Regions from separate parts of the Streptomyces sp. NPDC092045 genome, predicted to be linked through region 2. Evidence: riboswitches for the same ligand, from Rfam matches in the RefSeq annotation. Region 2 holds a riboswitch; each other region holds the start of a gene.
What was found. Region 2 has a riboswitch for cobalamin ahead of ACIQKA_RS23535 (cobalamin biosynthesis protein). Riboswitches for the same ligand answer to the same signal wherever they lie in the genome.
Positions count from the first base shown of each region.

Region 1: linked by a shared signal. The riboswitch ahead of metE (5-methyltetrahydropteroyltriglutamate--homocysteine S-methyltransferase) and the one ahead of ACIQKA_RS23535 (cobalamin biosynthesis protein) in region 2 are both predicted to bind cobalamin.
Region 3: linked by a shared signal. The riboswitch ahead of ACIQKA_RS13450 (ABC transporter substrate-binding protein) and the one ahead of ACIQKA_RS23535 (cobalamin biosynthesis protein) in region 2 are both predicted to bind cobalamin.
Region 4: linked by a shared signal. The riboswitch ahead of cobN (cobaltochelatase subunit CobN) and the one ahead of ACIQKA_RS23535 (cobalamin biosynthesis protein) in region 2 are both predicted to bind cobalamin.

Region 1 covers NZ_JBIVSC010000003.1:713,791-721,113, reverse strand. The annotation lists gene metE (5-methyltetrahydropteroyltriglutamate--homocysteine S-methyltransferase) at 1-1,225, opposite strand, end outside; cobalamin riboswitch at 1,409-1,564, opposite strand; partial or broken gene ACIQKA_RS13425 (3-hydroxyacyl-CoA dehydrogenase family protein) at 1,736-2,043, opposite strand; gene ACIQKA_RS13420 (TSUP family transporter) at 2,121-2,903, shown strand; gene ACIQKA_RS13415 (response regulator transcription factor) at 2,919-3,737, opposite strand; gene ACIQKA_RS13410 (AMP-binding protein) at 3,868-5,544, shown strand; gene ACIQKA_RS13405 (AMP-binding protein) at 5,541-7,163, shown strand; gene ACIQKA_RS13400 (GNAT family N-acetyltransferase) at 7,160-7,323, opposite strand, start outside.
Region 2 covers NZ_JBIVSC010000011.1:49,244-56,566, forward strand. The annotation lists gene ACIQKA_RS23515 (hypothetical protein) at 1-905, opposite strand, end outside; gene ACIQKA_RS23520 (alpha/beta hydrolase) at 1,299-2,426, opposite strand; gene ACIQKA_RS23525 (anion permease) at 2,809-4,083, shown strand; gene ACIQKA_RS23530 (hypothetical protein) at 4,096-4,317, shown strand; cobalamin riboswitch at 4,633-4,764, shown strand; gene ACIQKA_RS23535 (cobalamin biosynthesis protein) at 4,799-5,770, shown strand; gene ACIQKA_RS23540 (cobyric acid synthase) at 5,767-7,323, shown strand.
Region 3 covers NZ_JBIVSC010000003.1:723,292-730,614, forward strand. The annotation lists gene ACIQKA_RS13435 (radical SAM protein) at 1-384, shown strand, start outside; gene ACIQKA_RS13440 (ATP-binding cassette domain-containing protein) at 297-1,184, opposite strand; gene ACIQKA_RS13445 (FecCD family ABC transporter permease) at 1,181-2,239, opposite strand; gene ACIQKA_RS13450 (ABC transporter substrate-binding protein) at 2,236-3,315, opposite strand; cobalamin riboswitch at 3,371-3,496, opposite strand; gene ACIQKA_RS13455 (cold shock domain-containing protein) at 3,593-3,799, opposite strand; gene ACIQKA_RS13460 (TetR family transcriptional regulator) at 4,044-4,637, opposite strand; gene ACIQKA_RS13465 (SDR family NAD(P)-dependent oxidoreductase) at 4,728-5,492, opposite strand; gene ACIQKA_RS13470 (NAD-dependent epimerase/dehydratase family protein) at 5,646-6,626, opposite strand; gene ACIQKA_RS13475 (ScbA/BarX family gamma-butyrolactone biosynthesis protein) at 6,644-7,323, opposite strand, start outside.
Region 4 covers NZ_JBIVSC010000005.1:87,831-95,153, reverse strand. The annotation lists gene ACIQKA_RS16250 (precorrin-8X methylmutase) at 1-27, opposite strand, end outside; gene ACIQKA_RS16245 (cobalamin biosynthesis protein CobG) at 24-1,292, opposite strand; cobalamin riboswitch at 1,503-1,637, shown strand; gene cobN (cobaltochelatase subunit CobN) at 1,677-5,294, shown strand; gene ACIQKA_RS16235 (DoxX family protein) at 5,405-5,752, opposite strand; gene ACIQKA_RS16230 (MarR family winged helix-turn-helix transcriptional regulator) at 5,845-6,291, shown strand; gene ACIQKA_RS16225 (DUF1648 domain-containing protein) at 6,636-7,323, shown strand, end outside.

The DNA.
Region 1 (7,323 bases), on a different contig from region 2:
TGCGCACGGCCGGGTTCCGGGTGATCGGGGAGTTCGCGCGGGAGGCGAGGGCGGCGCGGTTGGCGGCCAGTTCGCCGGCGATCGCGTCGGTGCCCCGCGACAGGCCCTCGGCCAGCGTCGTGATCTCGGTGGTCTTCTGCTTCGCGAAGGAGAGCCAGCGCAGGATCTGTGGGTCGACGTCCTTCTCGGCCGCCGCGTCGAGCGGCACGTGGAGCAGCGAGCAGGAGGCGGAGACGTCGACCCGGTCGGCGAGGCCGAGCAGGGTGCCGAGGACGGACAGGGACTTCTCCAGGTCGTTGACCCAGATGTTGCGCCCGTCGACCACACCGGCGACGAGGCGCTTGCCGGGCAGGCCGCCGACGGCGGCGAGGCCCTCCAGGTTGGCCGCCGCCGGACCGGTGAAGTCGAGCGCGAGGCCCTCGACCGGCGCCTTCGCCAGGACGGGCAGGGCGTCGCCGAGCCGGTCGAAGTACGAGGCGACGAGGAGCCGGGGCCGGTCGCTGGGCGCGCCGAGGTCGCGGTAGGCGCGCGCGGCGGCGTTCAGGTCGGCCGGGGTCCGGTCCTGGACGAGCGCGGGCTCGTCGAGCTGCACCCACTCGGCGCCGGCCGCGCGCAGGTCCGCGAGGACCTCCGCGTACACCGGCAGGAGCCGGTCGAGCAGGGTCAGCGGGTCGAAGTCGGCGGGCACGCCCGGCGCGGGCTTGGCGAGCAGCAGGTAGGTGACGGGGCCCACGAGCACGGGCCGGGCGGCGAGGCCCAGGGCCAGCGCCTCCGCCAGCTCCGCGACCTGCTTGGCCGAGTCGGCCGTGAAGACCGTGTCGGGCCCCAGCTCCGGCACCAGGTAGTGGTAGTTCGTGTCGAACCACTTCGTCATCTCCAGCGGGGCGACGTCCTGCGTGCCGCGCGCCATGGCGAAGTAGCCGTCCAGGGCGTCGGCCGCGACGGCCTCGCGGTGGCGAGCGGGGATCGCGCCCACCATGACGGTGGTGTCCAGGACGTGGTCGTAGTACGAGAAGTCGCCGGTCGGCACCTCGTGGACGCCGGCCCCGGCGAGCTGCCGCCAGTTGGTCCGGCGCAGTTCGGCGGCGGTGGACCGGAGGGCGTCGGCGGTGACGCGGCCCTTCCAGTAGCCCTCGATCGCCTTCTTCAGCTCCCGGTCCCGGCCCTGGCGCGGGTAGCCGTACACGGTGGCCCGTGCTGCCGCGGCTGCGGACTTCGTGGTCACGGAGATCTCCTTCGCGAGATGAATCCCTGAGGTCCCGGGGACGGGGAGAGGGCGCGAAGGGGCGACGGACCGGACGGTACGCGTGCGCGGCGGGCACGGTCGTCCGTCGGGTGTGTGCGCCGACCCGCCCTCGAGGTCACCGGGATGTCCGCGCGCGGAGTCGTCCGCGTGCGGGCAACGGGCAGGTCTTCGGACTCGCGGGCACGCCCTCCGGACTGGTCCGGCGGACACCTAGTGGCCGTCGCTTCCCAGCCCCTTCCCGGGGCCAGTGCGTATGACGGCGGTCGTTCCCGCTCACCGCTGCGGGGCAGTCCCGGATTCCCACCGGGTTCCCTCTTACGACGCGTCCCGCCTGGCGGACGGGGGCGAACCAGCTGCCCGGTCAGACTACGGGGTCGACCGCCGGAGCGGGGGAGCGCATCTCGCCATTCGGGCAGGGGAGAGGGACGCGCGAGTGAGGATCGAGCAAGCGGGGCCGCTCGCGCGGGCCGGCCGTCCGGGCGTCTCCGCCCGGTCGTAGACGTGGAACCCCCGGCCGCTCCTCCGGCCGAGCAGCCCCGCCTCCACCCTCCGCAGGAGCAGCGGCGGGGCGCGTACAGGGGTTCCTTGGACTCCTCGTACAGCGAGCGCGCGATGGAGGCGACCGCGTCGAGCCCGGTGAGGCCCGCGAGCCGCGGCATCGCGGACAGCGGGTACGGGACGAGCAGGGCGTTGACGACGAAGCCGGCCCGGTCGTGGGAGCCGATCGCGGTCTTGCCCGGGGTGCGGGCCGCGAAGTCGGTCACCGCGGCCGTCGCCGCCGAGGTGTGGAGGATCGTGTGGAGGGGGAGGCGGAGGCCCTGCCGCACCGGACCGGATACTGTCCGGACGATCTCGAAACGGCGGCGGGGGCACGATGGACTGGGCGATGCTGCTGGGCGGGATGGCCGCGGGGCTGCTGATCTCCGTGGTGACCGCGCCGGCCGGGGTCTCGGGAGCGGTGTTCCTGCTCCCGGTCCAGCTCAGCGTCTTCGCCGTGCCGAACCCCTCCGTCACGCCGACGAACCTGCTGTACAACGTCGTCGCGGGACCCGGCGCCCTCTGGCGCCACAGCAGGACCGGCGCCCTGCGCGGCCCGCTCACCCGCCGCCTGGTGGCGGGCACGCTCCCCGGGGTGGTGGTCGGCGCGGTCGTCCGCGTCTTCGCCCTCCCGGGCCCCACCGTCTTCCGCCTCCTCATCGCCGCGCTGCTGCTGCCCCTCGGCACATGGCTGTGCGTCCGCACCCTGCGCCCCGCCCGCGAGCGCCCCGCCGCCGAACCCTCGCCCCGCACCGTCACCGGACTCGCCCTGGCGGTCGGGGTGGTGGGCGGCATCTACGGCATCGGCGGCGGCTCCCTCCTCGGCCCGATCCTGGCGGGCCGGGGCGTCCCCGTCGCCCGCGTGGCCCCGGCGGCCCTCGCCGCCACCTTCACGACCTCGGTCGTCGGAGCCGTCACCTTCGCCCTGCTCTCCCTCACCACCACCGAGGCCGCCGCCCCCGACTGGACCCTCGGCCTCGCCTGCGGCCTCGGCGGCCTGATCGGCGGCTACCTCGGCGCCCGCCTCCAACCCCACCTCCCGGAAACCGCCCTCCGCCTCCTCCTGGGCACCCTGGCGACGACCCTGGGAGCGCTGTACGCGGTCCAGGCCCTGTTGTGAGGGGCCCGGCCGCCCCTACGGCAACACCCCCGCCCCCCGCGCCGCCACCACCGCCTCCATCCGCGTGCGCGCCCCCAGCTTCCGCATCGCCGAGCGCAGGTAGCCCTTCACCGTCTCCGGGCGCAGGCCCAGGCGGGTCGCCGCCACGGCGTTCGTCGCGCCCGAGGCGATCGCCGCCAGGACGTCCGTCTCGCGCGGGGTGAGGGTCACCCCGGGGAGGGGGGCGGGGGAGCCCGAGGCGGTCTCCAGGCGGCCGCAGACCGCGAGGAGGCGTTCCCGCAGCTCCGGGTCCGTGACCCTCGGCGCCAGTTCGCGCAGTTCTCCGTACGCCCGGCGGACCTCCTCCCAGGAGGGCCCGGGCGGGGGCGGGGCCAGGAGTTCCCGGACCTCGTCCCGTACCGCCAACGCCTGTTCCACGTCGCGGGCCGCCGCGACCGCCGCGTCGAAGACCCGCTCGCCGACCGGCAGCGCGTCGCGCAGCGCCCCGTACAGCACGCCCCGCACCCTCCGGCGCACGACGACCGGCACCGCGATCACCGACCGCAGCCCCTCCGCCGACACCGGGCCGTCGTACTCGTGCGTGATGTGCCGCGCCGAGGGGTAGTCCGTCACCGCGCACGGCCGGCCGAGCGCCAGGCACTTCCCGCCCAGGCCGGAGCCCGCCGAGATCGCGAGCCCGCGCAGGGCCGGCGTCACCGCGCCGTTCAGCTCGTCGATCCGCAGCCCCCGGGTCTCGTGCATCAGCCCCCCGAAGACCACCGGGAGCCCGGTGGCGCGGCGCAGCCTCAGCAGCGCGCCGCGCAGCTCCACCGACGATCCGACGTGCTCGCGCACCGCGCTCTCCTTCGTGGCCGCCGACCCCGTCAGCCCTTGACGTCCGCCGGTTCACCCCCGAACGGGGGTGGTGAGACCCGGGTCACTGATTACACGATGTCCGGGACCGGTCCCGCAACGAGGAGGACACATGACGGCAACCAGCGCGACCGAGGAGTTCCGGGCCGCCCGGGACTTCCTCCTGGAGCACCGGGAGGACTACGCGGCGGCCTACGAGGGCTTCGCGTGGCCCCGGCCCGAGCGGTTCAACTGGGCGCTCGAATGGTTCGACGTCGTCGCGGAGGGCAACGACCGCACCGCCCTGCACATCGTCGAGGAGGACGGCTCCGCGACGAAGGTGTCCTTCGCGGAGATGTCCGCCCGCTCGAACCGGGTCGCCAACCGGCTGCGCTCCCTGGGCGTGCGCGCCGGCGACCGGATCGTCGTCATGCTGGGCAACCAGGTCGAGCTGTGGGAGACCGTCCTCGCCGCGATGAAGCTGCGGGCCGTCGTCATCCCCGCCACCCCGCTGCTCGGCCCCGCCGACCTGCGCGACCGCGTCGACCGCGGTCGCGCCCGCCACGTCCTGGTCCGCGCCGAGGACACCGCCAAGTTCGACGACGTCCCCGGCGACTACACCCGGATCGCGGTCGGCGACGGCGGGGCGGGCTGGCTGGAGTACGGGCTCGCCGACCGCGAGTCCGCCGACTTCGAGCCGGACGGCGACACGCTCGCCGACGACACCCTGATGCTGTACTTCACCTCCGGCACGACCGCCCGCCCCAAACTGGTCGAGCACACCCACACCTCGTACCCGGTCGGGCACCTCGCCACCATGTACTGGATCGGGCTCAGGCCCGGCGACACGCACCTCAACATCTCCTCGCCCGGCTGGGCCAAGCACGCCTGGTCCAACCTCTTCGCCCCGTGGAACGCCGAGGCGACCGTCTTCATCCACAACTACACCCGCTTCGACCCGGCCCGCCTCATGGAGGAGATGGAGCGGCACGGGATCACCAGCTTCTGCGCCCCGCCGACCGTCTGGCGGATGCTGATCCAGGCCGACCTGGGGCAGCTCAAGACCCCGCCGCGCGAGGTCGTCGCCGCCGGCGAACCGCTCAACCCCGAGGTCATCGAGGCCGTCCGGCGCGCCTGGGGCACCACCGTCCGGGACGGCTTCGGCCAGACCGAGACCGCCGTCCAGGTCTCCAACAGCCCCGGTCAGCGGCTCAAGGAGGGCTCCATGGGCCGTCCGAGCCCCGGCTACCGGGTCACCCTGGTCGACCCGGTCAGCGGCCGCCCGGACGTCGACGAGGGCGAGATCTGCCTCGACCTGTCCGCCCGCCCGGTGGGCCTGATGACCGGCTACCACGGCGACCCGGAGCGCACGGCGGAGGCGATGGCCGGCGGCCACTACCGCACCGGCGACATCGGCGCGCGGGACGCGGACGGGTACATCACCTACATCGGGCGCTCCGACGACGTCTTCAAGGCCTCCGACTACAAGATCAGCCCCTTCGAGCTGGAGAGCGCGCTCCTGGAGCACGAGGCCGTCGCCGAGGCCGCCGTCGTCCCCGCCCCCGACCCGCTGCGGCTCGCCGTCCCCAAGGCGTACGTGGTCCTCGCGGCGGGCTGGGAGCCGGGCCCGGAGACCGCGAAGGTCCTCTTCGCGCACTCGCGCGCGGTCCTCGCCCCGTACAAGCGCGTCCGGCGGATCGAGTTCGCCGACCTGCCCAAGACCGTCTCCGGCAAGATCCGGCGCGTAGAGCTGCGCCGCCTCACCGCCGAGGGCGGCGGCACCGAGTACACGGAAGGGGACCCCTCGTGAGCACGCCGAAGGAACTCTCGTACGCGCACGGCACCTCCACCACCCCGCTCCTCGGCGACACCATCGGCGCCAATCTGGACCGGGTCGTCACCGCCTGGCCCGACCGCGAGGCGCTCGTCGACGTCTCCACCGGACGCCGCTGGACGTACGCGGAGTTCGGCGCGGACGTGGACCGGCTGGCCGGCTCCCTCCTCGGCAGCGGCGTCCGCAAGGGCGACCGGGTCGGCGTCTGGGCCGTGAACTGCCCGGAGTGGGTCCTCGTCCAGTACGCCACCGCCCGCATCGGCGCCGTCATGGTCACCGTCAACCCGGCCTACCGCGCCCACGAGCTGGCGTACGTGCTGAACCAGTCGGGCGTCTCCCTGCTCTTCGCGTCCCTCGCCCACAAGGCGAGCGACTACCGGGCGATGGCCGAGCGGGCGCGGGAGGAGTGCCCGGGGCTGCGGGAGGCCGTGTACTTCGGGGACGCGAGCTGGGACGCGTTCCTCACCCGTACCGCCGGGGAGCTGCGCCCGGAGCCGCTCTCCTGCGACGAGCCCGTCAACATCCAGTACACCTCGGGAACCACGGGCTTCCCCAAGGGGGCCACGCTCTCCCACCACAACATCCTCAACAACGGTTACTTCGTCGGGGAGATGATCGCCTACGACGAGCAGGACAGGGTCTGCATCCCCGTCCCCTTCTACCACTGCTTCGGCATGGTCATGGGCAACCTCGCGGCCACCTCGCACGGCGCCTGCATGGTGATCCCCGCCCCCTCCTTCGACCCCGCCGCCACCCTCCGGGCGGTCCAGGAGGAGCGCTGCACCTCGCTGTACGGGGTGCCGACGATGTTCATCGCGGAGCTGAACCTCCCCGACTTCGCGACGTACGACCTGTCCACCCTCCGCACCGGCATCATGGCGGGCTCGCCGTGCCCGGTGGAGGTGATGAAGCGGGTGGTCGCCGAGATGAACATGGCGGAGGTGTCGATCTGCTACGGCATGACCGAGACCTCGCCCGTCTCCACCCAGACCCGCCGCGACGACGACCTGGAGCGGCGCACCGGCACGGTCGGCCGGGTCATGCCGCACGTCGAGGTGAAGGTCGTCGACCCGTCGAGCGGGCTGACCGTGGAGCGCGGCGCGGCGGGGGAGCTGTGCACCCGCGGCTACGGCGTGATGCTCGGCTACTGGGACGAGCCGGAGAAGACCGCCGAGGCGATCGACCCGGGCCGCTGGATGCACACCGGCGACCTGGCGGTGATGCGCGAGGACGGCTATGTGCAGATCGTCGGCCGCATCAAGGACATGATCATCAGGGGCGGGGAGAACGTCTATCCGCGCGAGATCGAGGAGTTCCTCCACGGGCACGCCAAGATCGCGGACGTCCAGGTGGTCGGCGTCCCCGACGAGCGGTACGGCGAGGAGATCCTCGCCTGCGTGATCCCCCGCGACCCGGCCGACCCGCCCACCCCGGAGGAGATCACCGCCTTCTGCCGCGACCGCCTCGCCCACTACAAGATCCCGCGCCGGGTGGAGATCCTCGCCGAGTTCCCCATGACGGTGAGCGGGAAGGTGCGGAAGGTGGAGCTGCGGGAGCGGTACGCCGGGAACCAGGGGGTGTCAGGCACTCCCTAGGGCGTGTGCCGGGCGCCGCCGGGCAGGCGGGACTTTCGACACGCGCCCCAGCGGGCGTCGGCGAGGTCCCGGCGCATGCAGACGCGGGGCCAGGCCGCCAGGCCGTGGGCCGCCTCCGCGCGGCGTATCGCGCGCAGTCCGTCCGTGAGGGCCGGGTCGG
Region 2 (7,323 bases):
TCGATGTTGCCCGCGGGGCTCTGCGCGGCGACGCAGATCTGCTCCAGCTTGACCCACACGGCCCAGTTGCCGAGCGGGGTCAGGGTGGCGTGGCGCTCGTCGGCGCCGGAGTCCAGGGTGAGCGCGCCGACGGCGGCCAGGCCCTCCAGGGCCCAGTCGAGGAGGGCGGGGAGCCCGTCGACGCCGCCCTCGGCGGCCGCCTCCGGGGCTTCCGGGGTCCGGTCGGAGGGTTCCGGGGTCCGGTCGGCGGCTTCCGGGGCCTGGTCGGGCGCGGGGACCTCGCAGCGCTCCCCGCGGAGCTCCTCGACCCGCTGGCCGAGGAGGTCGAGGAGGGCCGGGACGGAAACCGGGCCCTGGGAGAGCTGGAGCAGCGAGAGCACCTGCGGAAGGGCCTCGACGACCTCGGCGACGGCGCTCGGGGCGACGCCCTCGGGGGCCGGGTGCACCAGGGACCAGGCGTCGAAGAGGGCGACCCAGCCGCGGAGCACGGCGGAGTCGTCACGGTCCCAGGCGTGCAGCCGCCAGCCGGGGCGGGCGGTGTCGCCGTGGAGCTCGACGAGTCCGGCGAGCCGGGCGCGGTCCCAGCCGGCCCGGACCTGGCCGGGCGTCAGGTCGAGCGCGGCGGCGGCCCGTTCCTGCGGAGGGACGGCGCCGGGGCCGGTGCGGGGGGCCGTCCGGGCGCCGCCCTCGACGGCGGCCCAGCGGGCGATCCGCACGGCGTCGGCGAGGACGTGCCGGGCCTGGCGGGCGAGTTCCGCGCGGGGCGGAGTGCCCTCGGGCGGCCGCGGCGCCGGCCGGGTGCGCCGGGTCGTCACGGCCCGTCGGGCGGTGGCCAGCGACCGTGGGCGGACGAGTCGGAGTCTGGAGTTGCGCGCCAATGGTTCATCGGGCTTTCGAGACGTCACGGGAGCAGTCTTCCCGCTGACGGCCCGAAAGCCCAATCGGAACCGGGCGCGCCGTCGCGACGGGCTCCGCGAAGGGCCCGCGAAGACCGTACGGAGGCCTCGCGAAGGCTTCGGGAAGTCGGTGCGGAGACCCCCGGCCGAGCGCTTGCGGGCGGTGCGGGGAGGGCGCCGGGCGGGTGCCGGGGAAGCCATGGGCCGGCGCCGGGGAAGCCCCCGGGCCGCGGCGCCGGGCGGGGGCGCCCCGGGCCGGTGCGGGAGAGGCCTGTGCACAGCTCCGGGAAGCCCCGGCCGGCGCCGGGGAAGCCCTCGCGTCGCGGCGCCGGGCGGGGACGCCTCGGGCCGGTGCCGGGGAAGTCCCGGGCCGGTGGTGGGGGTGGCCCCGGGCAGGGCGGCTCAGAGCAGTGGGACGAGGAAGCGGCGCAGGGACTCCTCGTAGCGGACCGGGTCCGGGTTCCACATCGCCGCGTGCGGGGCGTCCCGGACGGTCCGGAGGCTGACCAGGTCGGGGCGGCGGGCGGCGAGTTCGGCGGAGGGCTCCCAGGGGGCGATCGCGTCCTCGGGGCCGTGGAAGAGGAGGACCGGGGCGCGCAGGGCGCCGGGGGCCGAGGCGAGCTGGAGGAGGTCGCCGTGCGGGCCGGTCCTGCCCCGGGCCGCGCGGACGGCGAGCGGCATCAGGAGCCCGGGGACGTGCCGGGCCGACGCCAGGTTGCGGAGGGTGACCTCCCAGTCCAGGACCGGGGAGTCGAGGACGAGGCCGCCGATCCGGTCGCGCACCCCCGACGCGGCGGCGGCGCGCAGGGCCATCGACGCCCCGGGGCCCCAGCCGTGCAGGACGACCTTCCGGGCGCCGCGGCGGACGGCGTAGCGGAGGGCGGCGTCGACGTCGCGCCACTCGGAGTCGCCGAGGTGGGCGAGGCCGTCCGGGGAGGGCGGCGCGCCCTCGTCGCCCCGGTAGGCGGGGACGAGGACCGGGATCCGGTGCCGGTGGTAGAAGGGGACGACGTTGAGCGGGTGCTCGCGGGTGGTGCCGAGGCCGTGCAGGGCGATCACCCAGGTGGTGCGCGGCGCGGGCACGAGCCAGGCGGGCAGGGGGCCGAGCTCGCCGGGGATCTCCACGTCCTCGTGGTCGAGCCCGAGGGCGCTCGCGGGCGTGCCCCGGTGGAGCCCGGGAGTGAGCCGGACGCGGGCGCCGGGCCCGGGGGCGCCGAGCTCGACCCGTTCCAGGCGCCGGACGACGGTGTCGGCGGTGTGCGGGGCCCGGTCGAGGACGGGGCCGAGGACGGCGTGCAGTCCGTGGCCCTCCATGCCGTACGTGCCGGGGCGCAGCGAGGCGAGGCTGCGGGTGAGGGTGATCCGGTCGGGGCCCGTGGCGTGCACGGTCAGTCTCGGATCGCCGGGCAGGGGGCGTACGGACGACGCCTTGAGGGCGAGGTCGCTGGCGTACCGGCCGGCCGCGACCGCGGCCGCGCCGGCACCGAACAGGGTGGTGACGGCCGCTGCCGTCGCTGTAGCCGGGCGCACGCCCCCAGTGTCCGCAGGACGGGACCGGGGTGCCACCGGAAGGTCCGGAGGGGTGTGTTCCGGGGCCCGGGGACCCGCCCCGGGAGAGTGACGCGGCTCTCCTCGGCGGGGTCCCCCGGTCGGGTGGTCCGGTCCGGGGAACGGAACGGGGCGGCGGGGGAGGAACCGGGGCGAGCCGCCGAGGCCCTGCGCGGGCCCGGATTACCCGGGGTCACGGGGTGACCGCATCGTGGACGGCACCTCCCGCGGACCCCTCCGGAGGGCCAAGCGGAATCTCTTGACACCGGTTAGGGACACCACGCCGCCCGACCCAGTTCATCTTCCGTTCACCCAGGTTGCTTACGTTCGACCAGCCACTGACGTCGAACGATTGCCTGGGTAAATGGAACACATCACGCTGCTGCTCGCCATTGTGGTCGTGACAGCTCTCGTGTTCGATTTCACGAACGGTTTCCACGACACCGCCAACGCGATGGCCACGACCATCTCGACCGGTGCGCTCAAGCCCAAGACGGCGGTGGCCATGTCCGCCGTGCTCAACCTCGTCGGCGCGTTCCTGTCCGTGGAGGTCGCCAAGACGATCTCCGGCGGGATCATCAACGAAGAGGGCATCCGCACGGAGGTGATCTTCGCCGCGCTGGTCGGCGCCATCCTGTGGAACCTGCTGACCTGGCTGCTCGGACTCCCGTCCAGCTCCTCCCACGCGCTCTTCGGCGGCCTCATCGGCGCCGCGGTCATGTCGGCCGGCTGGTCGGCCGTGAACGGCTCCACCATCGTCACCAAGGTCCTCATCCCGGCCGTCGCCGCGCCGCTCGTCGCGGGCCTCGCCGCGATGTTCGCGACCAAGCTGACGTACAGGATCAAGGCCGACCCCGGGGCGAAGGCCACGGCCAAGGGCTACCGGGCCGGTCAGATCGCCTCCGCCGGTCTCGTCTCCCTCGCCCACGGCACCAACGACGCCCAGAAGACGATGGGCATCATCACCCTCGCCCTGGTCACCCAGGGCGTCGTCGCCCCCGGCTCGAACCCGCCCCTCTGGGTCGTCGTCTCGGCCGGCGTCGCCATCGCGCTCGGCACCTACCTGGGCGGCTGGCGCATCATCCGCACCATGGGCAAGGGCCTCACCGACCTCCAGCCGCAGCAGGGCTTCGCCGCCCAGACCAGTGCCGCGACGGTCATCCTGGCCTCCTCGCACCTCGGCTTCTCCCTCTCCACCACCCAGTCCTGCTCGGGTGCCGTGATGGGCGCCGGCCTCGGCCGCAAGGGCGGCGTCGTCCGCTGGTCGACCGCGACCCGGATGTTCGTCGCCTGGGGCCTGACCCTGCCCGCCGCGGGCCTGGTCGGCGCCGGCGCCGAGTTCCTCACCAAGCAGGGCCCCTGGGGCATCGCCGCCGTCGCGGTCCTCCTCGTGACCGGCTCGGCCGTCATCTGGGCGCTCTCCCGCCGCAAGCCGGTCGACCACCACAACGTCACGGCCGACGACCTCGACGCCCCCGGCGCCGAGCCCGCGGGCGTGGTGACCACCGCCATCGCGGCCGTCACCCCGCCGCCGGCCGGCTCCGTGGCCGCCGTCACCGACGAGGACCTCAAGGCGACCATCCTCGCCCCGGCCCCCACCGACCCGACCGCTCCCCCGGCCCCGGCCGCGAAGGTCTAAGGAAAGAACCACATGAAGATCGACTGGGCAGCCCTCGGCTCCGTCTTCGGCGTCAGCCTCGTGGCCACCGTCGCCCTGGTGGGCCTCTTCAGCCTCGGCATCGTCGGCCTCACCAAGCAGGAGGGGGCCGCGGCCCGGGGAGGCTCCGCCGCCCTGGCCCGCACCGGCGCCTACGCCTGCTTCGGGCTGTGCCTGGCCGCCGTGGCGTACGGCATCTACCTGATCGTCGTCTGACGGTCCCCGCTCCACCGGCCGGGGGGGGGGGGGGGGGGGGGGGGGGGGGGGCCGGCCCCCCGGGCGGGGGGGGGGGGGGGGCGGGGGGCGGGGGGCGGCGGGGGGGGGGGCGGGCCGGGCCTCGCGGGTCCAAGGGGTCTGCCCGAGGGGGGGGGGGGGGGGGGGGGGTCCGGTGGTGGGGGGTGGGGGGGGGGGGGCCCCCCCCCCCGGGGGGGGGGCCGCCCCCCGGGGGGGGCCCCCCCCCCCCGGCCCCTTTCCTGTGGTGCTCCGCACAGTGCGCCGCCGCAGGTCAAGGCTGGGTTGACGCCCGTTCTCGGGGCGTGGTGGACTGCCGAGGCCATTACGGCGGCAGCAGAGGAAGTCCGGTGCGAATCCGGCGCGGTCCCGCCACTGTGACCGGATCCGAGGGTCCGGGAGTCAGGAACTCTCGCCGCCGGTCACGTCGATCCAGGGCGCGGACCCTGAGTGAGGACATAGCGCCATGCCCGGCCGCAGCAGAGCCACCGGTGTCTTCGCGTACGGAGCGGCCGCGGGCCTCGCCGTCGACCTGCTCCTCGGCGACCCCCGCCGGGGCCACCCCGTCGCCGCGTTCGGCCGGGCCGCCGCCGCCGTCGAGCGGCGCCTCCACCACGACCACCGCGGCTGGGGCGCCCTGCACACCGCCGTCTGCGCCGGTTCCACCGCCGCCCTCGGCGCCCTCGCCGCCCGGGCCGTGCGGGACCGGCCGGCCGCCGCCGCCGCGCTGACCGCCGCCTCCGTGTGGGCCGTCGTCGGCGGGACGACCCTGGGCCGGGAGGCCCGCGCGATCGGCGGGGCGCTGGCCGCCGGGGACCTGGAGGTGGCCCGCGAACGGCTGCCCCACCTGTGCGGGCGCGACCCGCAGTCCCTGGACGGTCCCGCGATGGCCCGCGCGGTCGTCGAGTCGGTCGCCGAGAACACCTCGGACGCCGTGGTCGGCGCCCTGTTCTGGGGCGCGGTCGCGGGCGTGCCGGGGCTGGTCGGCTTCCGGGCGGTCAACACCCTGGACGCGATGGTCGGCCACAGGTCCGCCCGGTACCGCCGCTTCGGCTGGGCCTCGGCCCGCCTCGACGACCTGGCCGGCTGGCCGGGCGCGCGCCTGACGGCCGTGCTCGCCACCGCCGCCGGCGGGAACCCGCGCGGAGCCGTGCGGGCCTGGCGGGCGGACGCGCCGAAGCACCCGAGCCCCAACGCGGGCCCGGTCGAGGCCTCCTTCGCGGGCGCGTTGGGCGTACGGCTCGGGGGCACCCTCTCGTACGGCGGGCGCGTCGAGCACCGGCCGGTCCTGAACGGGGAGGGGCGGGCCGTCGAGGTGGCGGACATCGAACGGGCGGTGGCGCTCTCGCGCCGGGTGACCGCACTGACCCTGGCCGCCTGCGTGGGCGGCCGTCTGATCGCCGGCGCGGTGAAGCGCGGGAAGCGGAGGAGCGCATGAGGGGCGGGAGGGGCGGGGGCCTGCTGGTCGCCGGGACCACGTCCGACGCGGGCAAGAGCGTCGTGACGGCCGGGATCTGCCGGTGGCTGGTCCGCAAGGGCCTGAGGGTGGCGCCGTTCAAGGGGCAGAACATGTCCCTCAACTCCTTCGTCACGCGCGGGGGCGCCGAGATAGGCCGGGCCCAGGCCATGCAGGCGCAGGCCGCCCGGGTCGAGCCGACCGCGCTGATGAACCCGGTGCTGCTCAAGCCGGGCGGCGACCGCTCCAGCCAGGTCGTCCTGATGGGCAAGCCGGTGGGCGAGATGAGCGCCAAGGGGTTCTTCGGGGGGTCCGGGGGGTCGTCCCCCGGGAAGGCGCTGCACGGGGGCCGGCGGAAGGAGCTGTTCGAGCCGGTCATGGCGTGCCTGGAGGAGCTGCGGAGCACGCACGACGCGGTGATCTGCGAGGGCGCGGGCAGCCCGGCCGAGATCAACCTGCGGCGCACCGACATCGTGAACATGGGCGTGGCGCGGGCCGCGAAGCTGCCCGTGGTGGTGGTCGGGGACATCGACCGGGGCGGGGTCTTCGCCCAGTTCTTCGGCACGACGGCGCTGCTGTCGCCCGAGGACCAGTCGCTCGTCGCCGGGTACCTGGTGAACAAGTTCCGGGGCGACGTGGGCCTGCTCGAACCCGGGCTCGACATGCTGTACGGCCTGACGGGGCGCCGGACCTTCGGCGTCCTGCCGTACGCGCACGGGCTCGGCATCGACGAGGAGGACGGCCTGCGGGTCTCCCTGCGGGGCACCGTCCGGGAGTCGGTCGTGGCGCCGCCGCTCGGCGCGGACGTGCTGCGGGTCGCCGTCTGCGCCGTCCCCCTGATGTCCAACTTCACGGACGTGGACGCGCTGGCGGCCGAGCCGGGCGTGGTCGTCCGGTTCGTGGACCGGCCCGAGGAGCTGGTCGACGCGGACCTGGTGGTCGTGCCGGGCACGCGCGGCACGGTGAAGGCGCTCGCCTGGCTGCGGGAGCGCGGCCTCGCGGACGCCCTGGCCCGACGCGTGGCCGAGGGCCGCCCGGTGCTCGGCATCTGCGGCGGCTTCCAGGCCCTGGGCGAGCGGATCGAGGACGAGGTCGAGTCGAAGGCCGGTGTGGTCGACGGGCTCGGACTCCTTCCCGTACGGGTGCGGTTCGGGGTCGGGAAGATCCTGGCCCGGCCGGTCGGCGAGGCGCTCGGCGAGCGGGTCGAGGGGTACGAGATCCACCACGGCGTCGCGGACGTACGAGGGGGGGAGCCCTTCCTGGACGGGTGCCGGGTCGGCTCCGTGTGGGGCACCCACTGGCACGGCTCGCTGGAGAGCGACGGCTTCCGGCGGGCGTTCCTGCGGGAGGTCGCGGCGGCGGCCGGACGCCGGTTCGTCCCGGCCCCGGACACGTCGTTCGGCGCCCTGCGCGAGGAGCAGCTCGACCGGCTCGGCGACCTGATCGAGGAGCACGCGGACACGGACGCGCTGCTGCGGCTGATCGAGGAGGGCGCCCCGGCGGGGCTGCCGTTCGTGCCGCCCGGGGCGCCGTGA
Region 3 (7,323 bases), on a different contig from region 2:
CTGGACTCGGCGGAGGTCTTCGGGCCGCGCAACGTCATCCCGAACTTCGTCGCCGGGGTCGAGATGGCGCGCCCCTCGGGCTTCCTGACCGTGGACGAGGCGATCGCCTCCACCCGGGAGGGCCTGCGGTTCTTCATGTCGCGCGGGATCACGCCCCGGTTCACCACCTGGTGCCCGGAGCCGACGACGCCGCTGGGCCGCGAGAACCCGGACGGCGCGCCCCTGGAGTACCACCTGCGGCTCCTGGAGGCGTACACGGAGACGCTCCGGGAGAACGGCCTGACCGCCCCGCCCGGCTACGGTCCGGCCGGTCCCGGGCGCGCGGTGTTCTCGGTCAGCTCCTTCATGGACGCGCTGGAGCCGGAGTCCGGCGACGCGGAGTAGGGGGGCCCGGCCGTCCCCAGGAAGCGGACGTGGGGGCGGCGGCCGGGGTCCGGGTGCGTCACGGCGGCCCGGACCCGGTAGACGTCCGCGATCAGCTCCTCGGTGAGCACCTCGTCCGGCGTGCCGCAGGCGACCACGCGGCCGGCGGAGAGGACCACGAGCCGCTCGCAGTACATCGCCGCGAGGTTCAGGTCGTGCAGGGCGACGACGGCGGTGAGGCGCAGCCCCGAGACGAGCTCCATGAGGTCCAGCTGGTGCTGGACGTCGAGGTGGTTGGTGGGCTCGTCGAGGAGGAGCTCGCGCGGTTCCTGGGCGAGGGCGCGGGCGATCTGGACGCGCTGGCGCTCGCCGCCGGAGAGGGTCCGCCAGGGCTGGCGGGCGCGGTCGGCGAGCCCGGTGCGGGCGAGGGCGGAGCGGACGGCGGCCTCGTCGGCCGCCGAGGGCGGGGTCCAGGCCCTGCGGTGCGGGACGCGGCCGAGGCGCACGACGTCCACGACGGTCAGGTCGGTCTGGGTGTCGGACTGCTGCTCGACCGTGGCGAGGCGCCGGGCGACGGTCCTGCGGCCGAGTCCGGCCAGCGGGTCGCCGTCGAGGGTGACGACCCCGGAGTCGGGGGCGAGGACGCCGGCGAGGAGCCGCAGGAGCGTGGACTTGCCGGAGCCGTTGGGGCCGAGGAGGCCGGTGACGGTGCCGGGGACCGGGGCGACGCTGACGCCGTCGAGGACGAGGGTGCCGCCGGCGGTGCGCGAGACCCGGTCGGCGCGCAGGCCCGCGCCCGTGTCTCCTCCGGTGGAGGTCATCGGGTGCTCCTCGTGCTGCGCGTGCGGTGGAGGACCAGGACGAAGGCCGGGACGCCGATCAGCGAGGTCACCACGCCCACCGGGACCTCCTGGGGGTCGAGGACGGTGCGGGCGAGCGTGTCGGCCCAGACCAGGAAGACCGCTCCGGCCAGGGCGGTGACCGGCAGGAGCCGGGCGTGGCCGGGCCCGGTGAGCGCGCGGGCGGCGTGCGGCAGGACGAGTCCGACGAAGCCGATGGCCCCGGCGGCGGAGACCAGGGCGGCCGTCAGGAGGGCGGTGACGCAGAGGAGGACCAGCCGGGTCCGGGCGACGGAGACGCCGAGCGAGGCGGCGGCCTCCTCGCCGAAGGCGAACGCGTCCAGGGTCCGCGCGTACCCGAGGCAGGTCGTCAGGGCCGTCGCGAGGACCGCGAGGCACACCCACACGTCGGTCCAGCCGGCCCCGGCGAGCGAGCCGAGCAGCCAGAAGAGGACGCCCCGGGTGGTCTCCGCGTCGGCGGCCGTCATCACGACGAAGGAGGTGAGGGCGGAGAAGAGCTGCATGGCGGCGATCCCGGAGAGGACCACGCGGTCCGTCGAGCCGCCGAGGGTGTGGCTGAGCAGCAGCACGAGCGCGAAGGAGCAGACCGCGCCGAGGAACGCCCCGCCGGTGACGGAGAGGACCCCTCCGCCGACCCCGAGGACGACGACCGCGACCGCGCCGGTCGAGGCGCCCGAGGAGACGCCCAGGACGAAGGGGTCGGCGAGCGGGTTGCGCAGCAGCGACTGCATCACCGCGCCGCAGAGGGCGAGCCCGGCGCCGCAGACGGCGGCCAGGAGGGTGCGGGGCAGCCGCAGGTCCCACACGATCCCGTCCCGGATCGGGGAGAGCGCCGGGGCGCCGCCGCCGAGGTGGGCGGCGACCGTCGCCCAGACGTCGGCGACGCCGATGCGGGCCGGGCCGATGGTGATCGCCGCGGCGACCGACGCGGCCAGGAGGGCGAGTCCGGCCGCCGTCCACAGCGGGACCGCGGCTCCCGCGCGCGCCGGGGACGGCTTCACGGCCGTGGGGGTCACTTGGCGAGGCCGTACGAGCGGAGCGCCGCCGCCACCTTCTCGACGGCCTCGACGGTGCGGATCGTGGGGTTGAGCGCCTGGCCGCTGAGCAGCACGTACCGCTTGTTCTCGACCGCCGTCATGCTGCGGGTGACCGGGTCGGACTCCAGGAACTCGATCTTCTCGGCGGCGCTCTCGGCCGACTGCGAGCGGCGGGTGAGGTCGCCGATGACGAGGACGTCGGGGTCGCGGTCGGCGACGGTCTCCCAGTTGATCTGGGGCCACTCCTCCCTGGTGTCGTCGAAGACGTTCTTCGCGCCCAGCTCGCGGGAGACGATGCCGGGGGCGCCGCAGCAGCCCGCCATGTAGGGCGCCTCGGCGTTGGCGAACCAGTAGAGGACGGTGGCGTCCTTGAAGTCCCCGCCCGAAGTGGCCTTCGTCACGCGGGCCTTGAGCTCGGCGACGAGCTTCTCGCCGCGCTCCGGGACCGCGAAGATCCGGGCCAGGTCGCGGATCTCGCCGTAGACCGTCTCCATGGTGAGCGGTCGGACGCGGACGCCGTCGCCGTCGCCGCTGTTGTCCTTGCCGACGCAGTCGGTGGGCGAGAGGTAGGTGGGGACGCCGAGCTTCTCGAACCGCTCGCGGGCCGCCACCCCGCCCTTGCCGAGGGTGTACGTGAAGGAGGCGGCGGCGAAGTCGGGTTCGGCGTCGAGGACCTTCTCGAAGGAGGGGTAGCGGTCGGCGAGGCGCGGGACCTCGGCGTTCTCCTTCTCCAGGCCCTTGAGGACGGGGTCCGTCCAGGTGCCGGTGCCCACCATGCGGTCGGCGAGGCCGAGGGAGAGCATGATCTCCGCCGCGCCCTGGTCGAGGGCGACGGCCCGCTCCGGCGCGCGCTCGACGCGGACGGGCCGTCCGCAGTTGTCGTCGAGGACGACGGGATACCCGTTCTTCGGCTTCCCGGCGGGCCGGTCGGACGCGGGGGTGGTCCCCGCGCCGCAGCCGGTCGCGGTCAGGAGCAGGACTCCGGTCAGGAACGGCACGGCGGAGCGGACGGGGTGTGCGAGCGGCACGGGACTTCCTCTGCGGCCACGGCTCATGCGCGGAGCCTGTCGTACGGTGCTCCCCGGGCGGGCGTGCGCCGGGGCCGCCAGCAGGTCTTCGGACTCGGGGTCGTCCGGACGGGGCGCCTTCCCGGGCCGTCGTCGCCGCCCAGTGGCCGATGCTCCGCCCGTCGCCCTCACCGCTGCGCGTCAGTTCCGGTCTCGCACCGGATTCCCTGACCCGTGCACGCACCCGTTCGGGCGCGTACAAAGGTGCGACTGGCCCCGGCACAGTACCACCGGCCCGGGGACGTGCCCGGGGGCGCGGTGGGCGTCAGACGCGCAGCTGCCTGGCCTCGAAGCGGCCGTCCCCGAGGACCAGGACGAAGGAGACCTGCTGCCCCTCCGAGACGGTCCCGCTCTCGTCCTCGATGTCCTCCGCGCTGAACCAGACCTGGTCCCGGGAGCCGACGGGGACGACGAACCCGTATCCCCCGAGACGGTTGAAGGACCGCACGAACCCTTTGCTCCTGCCTTCCACGGCTGCCTCCTCCTCGGCGTCGGCGACGCGGGCGAGGGGTGTCCCGGCCGGGTCCGGCCGTGTCCGCGTCTCAGGGGAGGTGTACCCCGTCCGTCCGCGCTTCGCCCGTCGGCGGGCGGCGGTGCGCGAGCACTCCCGGGCATCTCGTAGAATATTCAACAGAGGTCCGGTGTCGGAGATCCCCCGTGTTCGACACCGGGCCTCGTCGTGTGTCCGGCGCCTTCCGGAGCGGGCGGGGCGCTCCTCAGCGGCCTCCGGGGTACGAGATCCTCGCCGTGATCCTGGCGATGCGCGCCGCCGTCTCGGCGGGCGGGGCCACCGGCTGGACGATGTGGCTGACGGTGAGCCGGACGACCGTCTCGACGGCGAGCCCGCGCGACTCCTCGTCCACCTCGGGCCAGGCCTCGGTCGCGTACGTGTGGAGCATCGCCATGGCCGTGCCGAAGACCGGCTCCGTGCGGGTGGTGAGGTAGGCGAGGAGGTCGTCCTCGCCGCCCCGTGCCGCGACCAGGACGCTCTTGATGAGGGGGTTGTCCACGGCCTGCTGGAGCGTGTAGCCGACGCCGGCCGCCGCAGCCGCCTCCAACTCACCGCGGTGGGAGTCGAGTTCGCGCTCGATGCCGATCAGGAAGCCCTCCAGCTCGCGCTGGACCAGGGCGTCGCCGATGGCCTCCTTCGCCCCGAACTCGTTGTAGAGGGTCTGGCGGCTGATGCCGGCGGCCCGCGCGATGGAGGTCATGCGCAGCCCGCTCCAGCCCTCGGCGGCGACGAGGCGGTGGGCGGCGTCGAGCACCTGCTCGCGCAGCAGGGACCGGACGCTCTCGCGGAAACGTGTCATCGTGCCCCCACTTTATCGACGGGGAACCGCCCCGAGGAGGGGTGCGCGGGGACCGGTCCGAGGCCGGCCCCCGGGCCGGAGCGGGCGGGTTCAGAGCGCGGTGCCGCCCGTCACGTCCACGTACTGGCCGGTGATCCAGCGGGCGTCGTCGGAGACGAGGAAGGCGACCACGTCCGCCACGTCGGCGGGCGTCCCGAGCCGGTTGAAGACCGAGAGCGCGGCGAGGGCGGCGCTCGCCTCGGGCGTCGCCCGGCGCCGCGCGTTCATGTCCGTCGCGATGTAGCCGGGGGCCACGGCGTTGACCGTGATGCCCCGGGGGCCCAGCTCCTTGGCGAGGGCGAGGGTCATCGTGTCGACGGCCCCCTTGGTCATCGCGTACGTGACGGAGTCGGGGAAGGCGTGCCGCGTCGCCGCCGAGGAGATGTTGACGATCCGGCCGCCGTCGCGCAGCCGGTCCAGGCCCCGCTGGACGAGGAAGAGCGGGGCCCTCACGTTGATCGCGAACAGCCGGTCGAAGGTCTCGGTGGTGAGCTGGTGGATGCGGCCGGAGCCGCTCGCGCCCGCGTTGTTGACGAGGACGTCGAACCCGGGCCCCTCGCCCAGCTCCGCGAGGCCGGCGTCCAGGGCGGCGTAGAACACGTCGACGGCGTCCGGCGCCGCCAGGTCCGCGCGGAACGGGAAGGCCCGGCCGCCGTTCTTCCCGATGGTCGCCACCGTCTCGCGGGCGGCCTCCTCGTCGCTGCCGTAGTGCACGGCGACCAGGGCGCCGTCACGGGCGAGGCGCTCGGCGATGCCCCTTCCGATGCCGCGGCTCGCTCCGGTGACGATCGCGGTCTTTCCGTCCAGCGCGGACATGTCGGTGGCGCCTTCTCTCGGTTCGTTCGGTTCGTTCGGTTCGTTCGGTCGGGGGTGGTGCGGTGCGGGCCGGGGTCCGCGGTTCTCGCGGTTTCGCGCTTCTCGCGGTGCGGGCCGCGCCCTCGGCTCTCCCGGTCCCGAGGCGGCGCCGGGTCAGGAGGACCCGGGCGGGGCCGTCCGGGCGGGGCCGAGCGTGCTCCGGTACCACTCCAGGTGGCCGGCGATCCCCTCGACGAAGCCGGGGCCCGGGTCGCAGCCCAGCTCCTTCCAGGGCCGGTCGTCGGAGAACCAGTGGTCGACGGCGAGCATGTCGAGGTGGTGGACGGCGAAGGGGTGGGCGGCCAGGAGGGCGCGTGCCTCCGCGACGTCGAGGGCCGGTCCCCGGCGCGGCCCGGCCCGGTGGGCGAGCAGCTCCTCGCCCACCGCGAGCAGCTCCCCGGCGGGCACCGGATCGGGGTGGTCGACGTGGTACGGGCCGGCCTGGGTGTCCGGCGAGAGGGCGGCGGCGAGCAGGACGCGGGCCAGGGCGCCCACCTCGATCAGGGAGTGCAGCGAGGTGCCGCCGTCGAGCGGGCCGGGCAGCGCGCCGAGGAGCCCGACGATGCCGGGCACGAGCTGCCGGTCCCCGGTCCCGTACACGAGGTGGGGGCGCAGGACGGTCCCGCCGGCCTCCACGACGTGCCGCTCGCCCGCCGCGCGGGTGCGGCTGGTGGCCGAGACGGGGGCGATCGGCAGGGTGCCGGGGGCGGCGGCGCGGAAGGGGCCGCGGCCGTGGACGGAGGCCGTGCTCAGGGCGACGATCCTGGTCACCCCGGCGCGCACCGCCGCGTCGACCAGGGCCCGGGTGCCCTCGTCGTTGACGGCGCGGGCCGTCTCCTCGTCGCCGCCGACCGCGGAGGCGCAGTGGATCAGCACGTCGGCGCCTTCGCAGGCCCGGCGCAGGGAGTCGGGGTCCCGGAGGTCGCCCGGGACGGTCTCGGCCGCCGGAGCGCGCTCCGGTCCGGCGTCCGCCGCCGGGGGGAGCGGGCCGCGGGCGAGCAGGCGTACGGGCCCGGCCTCCGCCGCCGTCGCGGCGGCGGCCACCCGGCCGCCGATGAAGCCGGACGCGCCGGTGATCAGGATGCGAGGAGCCATCGTCGTCGTCCGGCCCTTCAGCCGGCCAGCCGGACGGCGGCGCCGGGGCCGGCCACCGCCGGTTCCCGGGGCGGGGAGGTGAGCGTGCAGACGAAGACGGGCAGGCCGTCCTGCTGTCCGGTGACGCGGACGGTGGTCGCCGGGTCGCCGGGGGCGGCCACGACCTCGGCCTCGACCCAGCAGGGGGTGTCGAGCTCGGCGTAGCGCGAGAAGGAGAGGTCCACGACGGTGGGGAGGTAGACGGTGTTGCCGGTCGCCAGCATCGCCGCCTGCCGGGCCGCTTCGAGCAGGACCATTCCGGGGACGTGGTCGTTCGGGCGGCGGAAGAGCGTGGGGTGGGCGGTGTTGATCCGCAGCTGCCACCGGCCGGGGCGGTCGCCGGGGCCCAGGACGACGTCCTTGGCGTCCTCGCGGCCGACCAGGTGCGGGGCCACCGCGGGTATCAGGGGGACCGGGCGGCCGAGGGCGGCCATGCGGTCGCCGCGCATCCTGCGGTACGCCGGCGCCGAGGTGCAGCGGATCGTGCCGCCACCGGTCGAGATCCGGCGCCCGTCGCGGGTCAGCACGACGTCGACGCGCAGGTTGCGCACCCGGCCCGGCCTCCCGTCGTAGCCGGGGAAGGCGATGTCGACGGCGATCTCCGGGGAGGAGCCGTCGAGGAGGAGCAGCTCGGGGTCGGCGGTGTAATACAGGTCCC
Region 4 (7,323 bases), on a different contig from region 2:
GTAGTCGAACATCCTGTTCTCGCTCATCTCGTTGTGCGGGGCGCGGTACGGGCCGTGGTGACCGCGGGGGCCAGATCGGTGCGGGGGACGGGGGCGCCGTCGACCAGGTAGCCGCCGCCGGGGGCGGCGAGGACGTCGACCCAGTCGCCGTGCGGGTGTCCGCAGCGGCGCTCGCACCCGGAGTAGTGGACGGGCAGGCCGGGGCGGCCGGGGACCGCGTCCGCCCGGACGTCCGCGAGGGACTTGGCGCAGCCGGGCCGCCCGGTGCAGGCGCTGACGCCGGCCCAGGGGGAGTCGGGCCGGGTGATCAGTCCGGCCGCGTCGAGCGCGGGCGCCCGGTCGGGTCCGGCTCCGACGACTACGGCTCCGCGCCAGGGGGTGAGCCGGACCTCGTCGGCGGGCAGCAGGGCGCGGAGCTGGGCGGCGGTGAGGCGGCCGAGGGGGGCGAGCACGTGGAGGGCGGCGGGCCCGAGGGGGCCGGGGGCGGGCGGCGGCCCCTGCGGCAGGACCGGCTCGGACACCTCTTCCGCGGCGAGCGCCTCTCGTCCGTCGCGCCTTGCGTCTCGTACGTCGCGCACGTCTCGTACGTCTCGTACGTCGGGCCCGGAGCCCTCCGGCAGCTCCCGCACGCGCCAGACGCCGGTGCCGGCCGCGCGGGCGGCGGAGAGGAAGACGTGGGCGGCGGCGAGGGCGGCGCGGGGCGCGTCGGCGGCGGCGACGCGCACGGCCCGGCCGCCCAGGTGCAGGAGCGCGGTGCGGGGGTCCACTGCGACCAAGGTCACATCCCCGCCGAGGCCGGTGACGTCGCCGCGGCCGTCGTCCAGGACGAAGAGGAAACGGCCCGAGAGCGCGGCGGCCCAGGGCGCGGCGCAGAGCCGTTCGTCCAGCTCGCGGGCCCACAACTGCACGTCGGCCGCGCCGAGTCCGTCGAGGCCCGCGGCCGGGGAGGCCACGATGTTGCGGACGCGCTCGTGGGTGGCCGAGGGCAGCAGGCCCGCCTCCGCCAGGAGCGCCGCGAGCTCCGCCCCGCAGCCGTCCGCGAGGCCGCGCAGCTCGGCGTTCCCGCGCGAGGTGACGCTGATCCGCCCGTCCCCCAGGGCCTCGGCGGCGTCCGCCAGGACCTCCACCTGACGTGCCGTCAACCTTCCTGCGGGCAGCCGCAGTCGGGCCAGGTGCCCGTCGTCGGCGGAGTGCAGCCGCAGCGCCCCGGGGCAGGCGTCGCCGCGCTCCCGCACACGGGGTGCGCCGGGGGCGGGCTTCGGGGTCGGGACGGGCGGCATGGCGGCGAGCATACCCACGGGAAAACCGGCGGCCGGCGGGGTGTGACCGGCCTGACTCCGGGTGCCGCGGCGGGGGCACGGGGACCGGCTCCCCGGGAGCAGGCGGGGGCACGGGGATCGGCTTTCCACGAGCCGGACGGGTGTGAGCCGGCACGCCCCGGCCCCGCTCCGGTGTGATCCGCCCGACCCTCCCGCTCCCTCCGGCGTCCGGAGTTCACGATCTAGGATGCAAGCGGCATGGGGTCCCAGGACCCCGGGGAGGAAGCCCGGTGAGATTCCGGCGCGGTCCCGCCACTGTGAGCCGGCCCGGCACCTCCGGGCCGGTGAGTCAGGAACTCCTGCCGTCCACACGACCACCCGGGGCGCGGACAACCCCGAGGAAGGCCTGCGCTCGCCATGCTTCTGCTGCTGTCGCACTCCGACACCGACCTGCTCAGTGCCCGCGCGGCCGGCGGACCGGTGGAGTACCGGTTCGCCAACCCGTCCCGGCTCCCGCTCGCCGACCTCGACGGGCTCCTCGACGGCGCCGAACTCGTCGTCGTCCGGCTCCTCGGCGGCCTCCGCTCCTGGCAGGACGGGCTCGACGCGATCCGCGCCGCCGGGAAGCCGGTCGTCGTGCTCAGCGGCGAACAGGCGCCCGACGCGCAGCTCATGGAGGCGTCCACCGTGCCCGTCGGCGTCGCCACCGAGGCGCACGCCTACCTGGCGCACGGCGGCCCCGCCAACCTGGAGCAGCTCGCCCGCTTCCTCTCCGACACCGTCCTGCTCACCGGCCACGGCTTCGAGGCCCCGGCCGCCGCCCCGACCTGGGGCCCGCTGGAGCGCACGCCGAAGGCCACCGAGGGCCCGACGATCGCCGTGCTCTACTACCGCGCCCACCACATGAGCGGCAACACCGGCTTCGTGGACGCCCTGTGCGAGGCGATCGAGGACGCCGGAGCCCGCGCCCTCCCGCTGTACGTGGCCTCCCTGCGCGCCCCCGAGCCGGAGCTGCTCGACACCCTCCGCACCGCCGACGCCATCGTCACCACCGTCCTCGCGGCGGGCGGCACCAAGCCCGCCGAGGCGCAGGCCGGCGGCGACGAGGAGGCCTGGGACGCGGGCGCGCTCGCCGCGCTCGACGTGCCGATCCTCCAGGCCCTCTGCCTGACCGGCTCGCGGTCCGCGTGGGAGGAGAACGACGAGGGCCTCTCCCCGCTGGACGCCGCCAGCCAGGTCGCGGTCCCCGAGTTCGACGGGCGCCTGATCACCGTCCCGTTCTCCTTCAAGGAGATCGACGAGGACGGCCTGCCCGCGTACGTGGCGGACGCCGAGCGCGCGGCCCGCGTCGCCGGGATCGCCGTGCGGCACGCCCGCCTGCGGCACATCCCGAACGCCGAGAAGAGGCTCGCGCTCGTCCTCTCCGCGTACCCCACCAAGCACTCCCGCATCGGCAACGCCGTCGGCCTCGACACCCCCGCCTCCGCCGTCTCCCTGCTGCGCCGGCTGATCGAGGAGGGCTACGACTTCGGGCCCGCCGAGGACCTCCCCGGCCTGGTCTCGGGCGACGGCGACGAGCTGATCTACGCCCTCATCGAGGCCGGCGGCCACGACCAGGACTGGCTGACCGAGGAGCAGCTGGCCAGGAACCCGGTCCGCATCCCGGCCGCCGACTACAAGCGCTGGTACGCGACCCTCCCCGAGGAGCTGCGCACCCACGTCGAGGAGCACTGGGGCCCGGCGCCCGGCGAGATGTTCCTCGACCGGTCGCGGAACCCGGAGGGCGACATCGTGCTCGCCGCCCTGCGGCGCGGGAACCTCCTCGTCCTCATCCAGCCGCCGCGCGGCTTCGGCGAGAACCCGATCGCGATCTACCACGACCCCGACCTCCCGCCGTCCCACCACTACCTGGCCGCCTACCGCTGGATCGCGGCCCGCGCCGAGGACGGCGGCTTCGGCGCCGACGCCATGGTCCACCTGGGCAAGCACGGCAACCTGGAGTGGCTGCCCGGCAAGAACGCCGGCCTGTCCGCCGCCTGCGGTCCGGACGCGGCCCTCGGCGACCTGCCGCTGGTCTACCCGTTCCTGGTCAACGACCCGGGCGAGGGCACCCAGGCCAAGCGGCGCGTGCACGCGACCCTGGTCGACCACCTGGTGCCGCCGATGGCCCGCGCCGACTCGTACGGCGACATCGCGCGCCTGGAGCAGCTCCTCGATGAGTACGCGCAGATCTCCTCCATGGACCCGGCGAAGCTGCCCGCGATCCGCGCCCAGATCTGGACCCTGATCCAGGCCGCCAAGCTCGACCACGACCTCGGTCTGGAGGAGCGCCCGGAGGACGACGGCTTCGACGACTTCCTGCTGCACGTCGACGGCTGGCTGTGCGAGGTCAAGGACGCCCAGATCCGCGACGGCCTGCACGTCCTCGGCGGCGCCCCGGCCGGCGAGGCCCGGGTCAACCTGGTCCTCTCCATCCTGCGCGCCCGCCAGATCTGGGGCGGCACGCAGGCGCTGCCCGGTCTGCGCGAGGCCCTGGGCCTGGACGAGTCGGCCGCGACCCGCACCACCGCCGACGAGGCGGAGGCCAGGGCGCGCGAGCTCGTCGAGGCGATGGAGGCCGCCGACTGGGCGGTGGACGCGGTCGAGGCGGTCGCGGCCGACCACGGCCCCGACGTGCGGGCCGTGCTGCGCTTCGCCGCCGAGCAGGTCGTGCCGCGCCTGGCCGCCACCACCGACGAGCTGGCGCACGCCGTGCACGCGCTCAACGGCGGCTTCGTGCCGGCCGGTCCGTCCGGCTCCCCGCTGCGCGGCCTGGTCAACGTCCTGCCGACCGGCCGCAACTTCTACTCCGTCGACCCGAAGGCCGTCCCCTCCCGCCTCGCCTGGGAGACCGGACAGGCGCTCGCGGACTCGCTCCTGGAGCGCTACCGCACCGACAACGGCGAATGGCCGACCTCCGTGGGCCTCTCCCTGTGGGGCACGAGCGCGATGCGCACCGCCGGCGACGACGTCGCCGAGGCCCTCGCCCTGCTCGGCGTCCGCCCGCTGTGGGACGAGGCCTCGCGCCGCGTGAACGGCCTGGAGCCGATCCCGCTCGCGGAGCTGGGCCGTCCGCGCATCGACGTCACCCTGCGCATCTCGGGCTTCTTCCGCGACGCGTTCCCCCACGTCATCGGCCTCCTCGACGACGCCGTACGCCTGGTGGCCGGCCTTGAGGACGAGTCCGCCTCGGACAACCACGTACGGGCCCACGCGCAGGCCGACCTGGCCGAGCACGGCGACGAGCGGCGCGCCACCACCCGCATCTTCGGCTCCCGGCCGGGGACGTACGGCGCGGGCATCCTCCAGCTGATCGACTCCCGCGACTGGCGCACGGACGCCGACCTCGCCGAGGTGTACACGGTGTGGGGCGGTTACGCGTACGGGCGCGGGCTGGAAGGGCGCCCGGCGCGGGCCGAGATGGAGACCGCGTACAAGCGGATCGCGGTGGCCGCGAAGAACACGGACACGCGCGAGCACGACATCGCGGACTCGGACGACTACTTCCAGTACCACGGCGGCATGGTGGCGACCGTGCGCGCGCTCAAGGGCACGGCCCCCGAGGCGTACATCGGCGACTCGACCCGCCCGGAGACCGTCCGCACCCGCACCCTGGTCGAGGAGACCTCCCGGGTCTTCCGGGCCCGCGTGGTCAATCCGCGCTGGATCGAGGCGATGCGCCGCCACGGCTACAAGGGCGCGTTCGAGCTGGCGGCGACCGTCGACTACCTCTTCGGGTACGACGCCACGACGGGCGTGGTGGCCGACTGGATGTACGACAAGCTGACGCAGGAGTACGTCCTCGACCCGGAGAACCAAGCCTTCCTGAAGGAGGCCAACCCCTGGGCCCTGCACGGCATCGCGGAGCGCCTCCTGGAGGCCGAGTCGCGCGGCATGTGGGAGAAGCCGGACCCGGAGACCCTGGCCGCGCTGCGGCAGGTGTTCCTGGAGACGGAGGGCGACCTCGAAGGGGACGTGGACGGCTCGGACGACTGACGCGCGACCCTGCCGCGCCGTCGCGTACGGCGTCACGGCCCGGCCGACCACTCGGCCGGGCCGTTCCGCGTTCCCGTGCCGGTGCCGTGGCCGCCCCTCCCGTGGTGCGGTCAGGCGGAGGCTATGCGCAAGACCAGGGCGGCCGCCGCGAGGAGGGTGAGGACCGCGACCGGGGCCACCGCGTGGTCCTTCGCGCGCAGGTGGGTGACGAGGGCGCCGAGGAAGTAGAGGACCACGCCGATCGCCGCCGCCACGCCGAGCGCGGGCACGGCCAGGCCCACGAGCAGACCGATCGCGCCGGCCGCCTTCGCGGTCGCGAGCCACGGGAACCAGGATTCCGGGACGCCGAGCTTCGTCATGCTGCCCGTGATCTGCGGATTGCGCGTGAAGGTGAGGAAGACGGAGCCGGAGAGCGCGAGGGCGAGCAGCACCGCGACGACGGCATGGGCGATGAACATGGGAGCACTCCAACGGTAAGTCAGCTTCAATCGTTGAACTGTATCAACGATTCATGGTGCTCCACAATAGGGCCGCTGTTACGGTGGAGGGCATGGCAGCAGCCCTCCCGAACGACCGCCTCGGCTTCCTCCTCTCCTTCCGCGGGGAGCTCACCGGCGCGCGCATCCGCGCCGCCCTGGGCGTCGCGGGGCTGCACCCGAGGAGCGTCATGACGCTCATGCAGCTCGCCCCCGGCGCCATGGGTCAGCGGGACCTGGCCGCCGCCATGGAGGTCGACCCCAGCCAACTGGTCGCGATCCTCAACGAGTTGGAGGACCAGGGGCTCGCGGAGCGGCGGCGCGACCCCGCCGACCGGCGCCGCCACATCGTGGAGATCACGGAGGCGGGCGCGACCGCCCTGGAGCGGGTCGACACGGCGGTGAACGCGGCGGAGCGGGAGCTCTTCGGCGGCCTCACCGACGCCGAACAGGCCCTGCTGCGCAGCCTGCTGGACCGGGTCGTGGTCGACCCGGCCGACCACGACTGCGGGGCCGGGTAGCCCGGGGGGCCGCACCGCCGACCCTCCGCGCCCTCCGGTCCCCCCGCGCCCTCGGCTCCTCCCCACCCTCCGGCCCCCCGCGCCCCGCGCCCCGCGCCCTCCGGCCCCCGCGCCCCGCGCCCTCCGGCCCCCGCATCCTCCGGCCCCGCACTCTCCACCCTCCGGCCCCGCACCCTCCGCCGCACCTGCCTGGCCGACCCTTCGAGGGCGTGGTGAAGGGTGGTCAACGGCGCCTGAAAACCTCCCCTTTGCGCTGATCCGCTCCGTTCGGCGGACGATTCGTGCTGCCCGAGGCCCTCCCCGAAGCCACTTGTTCTAGTAGAGTGCGAACAAGGGAGGTTTTCATGAACCGTGCAACACCTCGTCTCCGCGCACTCGCCGCGCTCCCCTTCGTCCTCGCGACCGTCGCGTACCTGCTGGTGCTCGCCCTCTGGTACGACCGGCTCCCCGACCCCCTCGCCACCCACTTCGGCCCCGACGGCGGGGGCCGCGCCGACGGCTTCACCGGCCTCGCCGCCTACGCCCTCGTCAGCACGGGCCTGCTCCTCGCCGCCGCCGTCGGCTGGAACCTCTTCGTCCGCCGCACCGCCCTCTGGGGCGCCTGGGCCACGGTCGGCTTCACCGGAGGGCTGCTCGTCCTGATCCTGCGGGACAACCTGGACGCCGCCGACGCGGCCGAGGTCGTCTCCCCCCTCTCCAACCTCACCGTCGCGGCCGCCGTCGCCGCCGTCCTCGCCCTCGCGGGCCTGGCCCTGACCCGGCTCGTCCCCCGGGAGGAGCCGGCCCCCGGACCCGGCGCCCCGGACGGCCCCCGGCTCCCGCTCGGCCCGAGCGAGGTGGCCGGCTGGTCCCGCTCCACCGGCTCCCGGACCCTCACCGTCCTCGCGGTGCTCGCCCTCGCCGCCGTCCCCGCCACCCTGCTCCTGGCCCCCTGGCCCGAGGCCTGGCTCGCCCTCCTCGGGCTGGTCGTCGGGGTGCCGGGCCTCGCCCTCGCCCGCGTCCGGGTCACCGTCGACCGGCGCGGCCTCACCG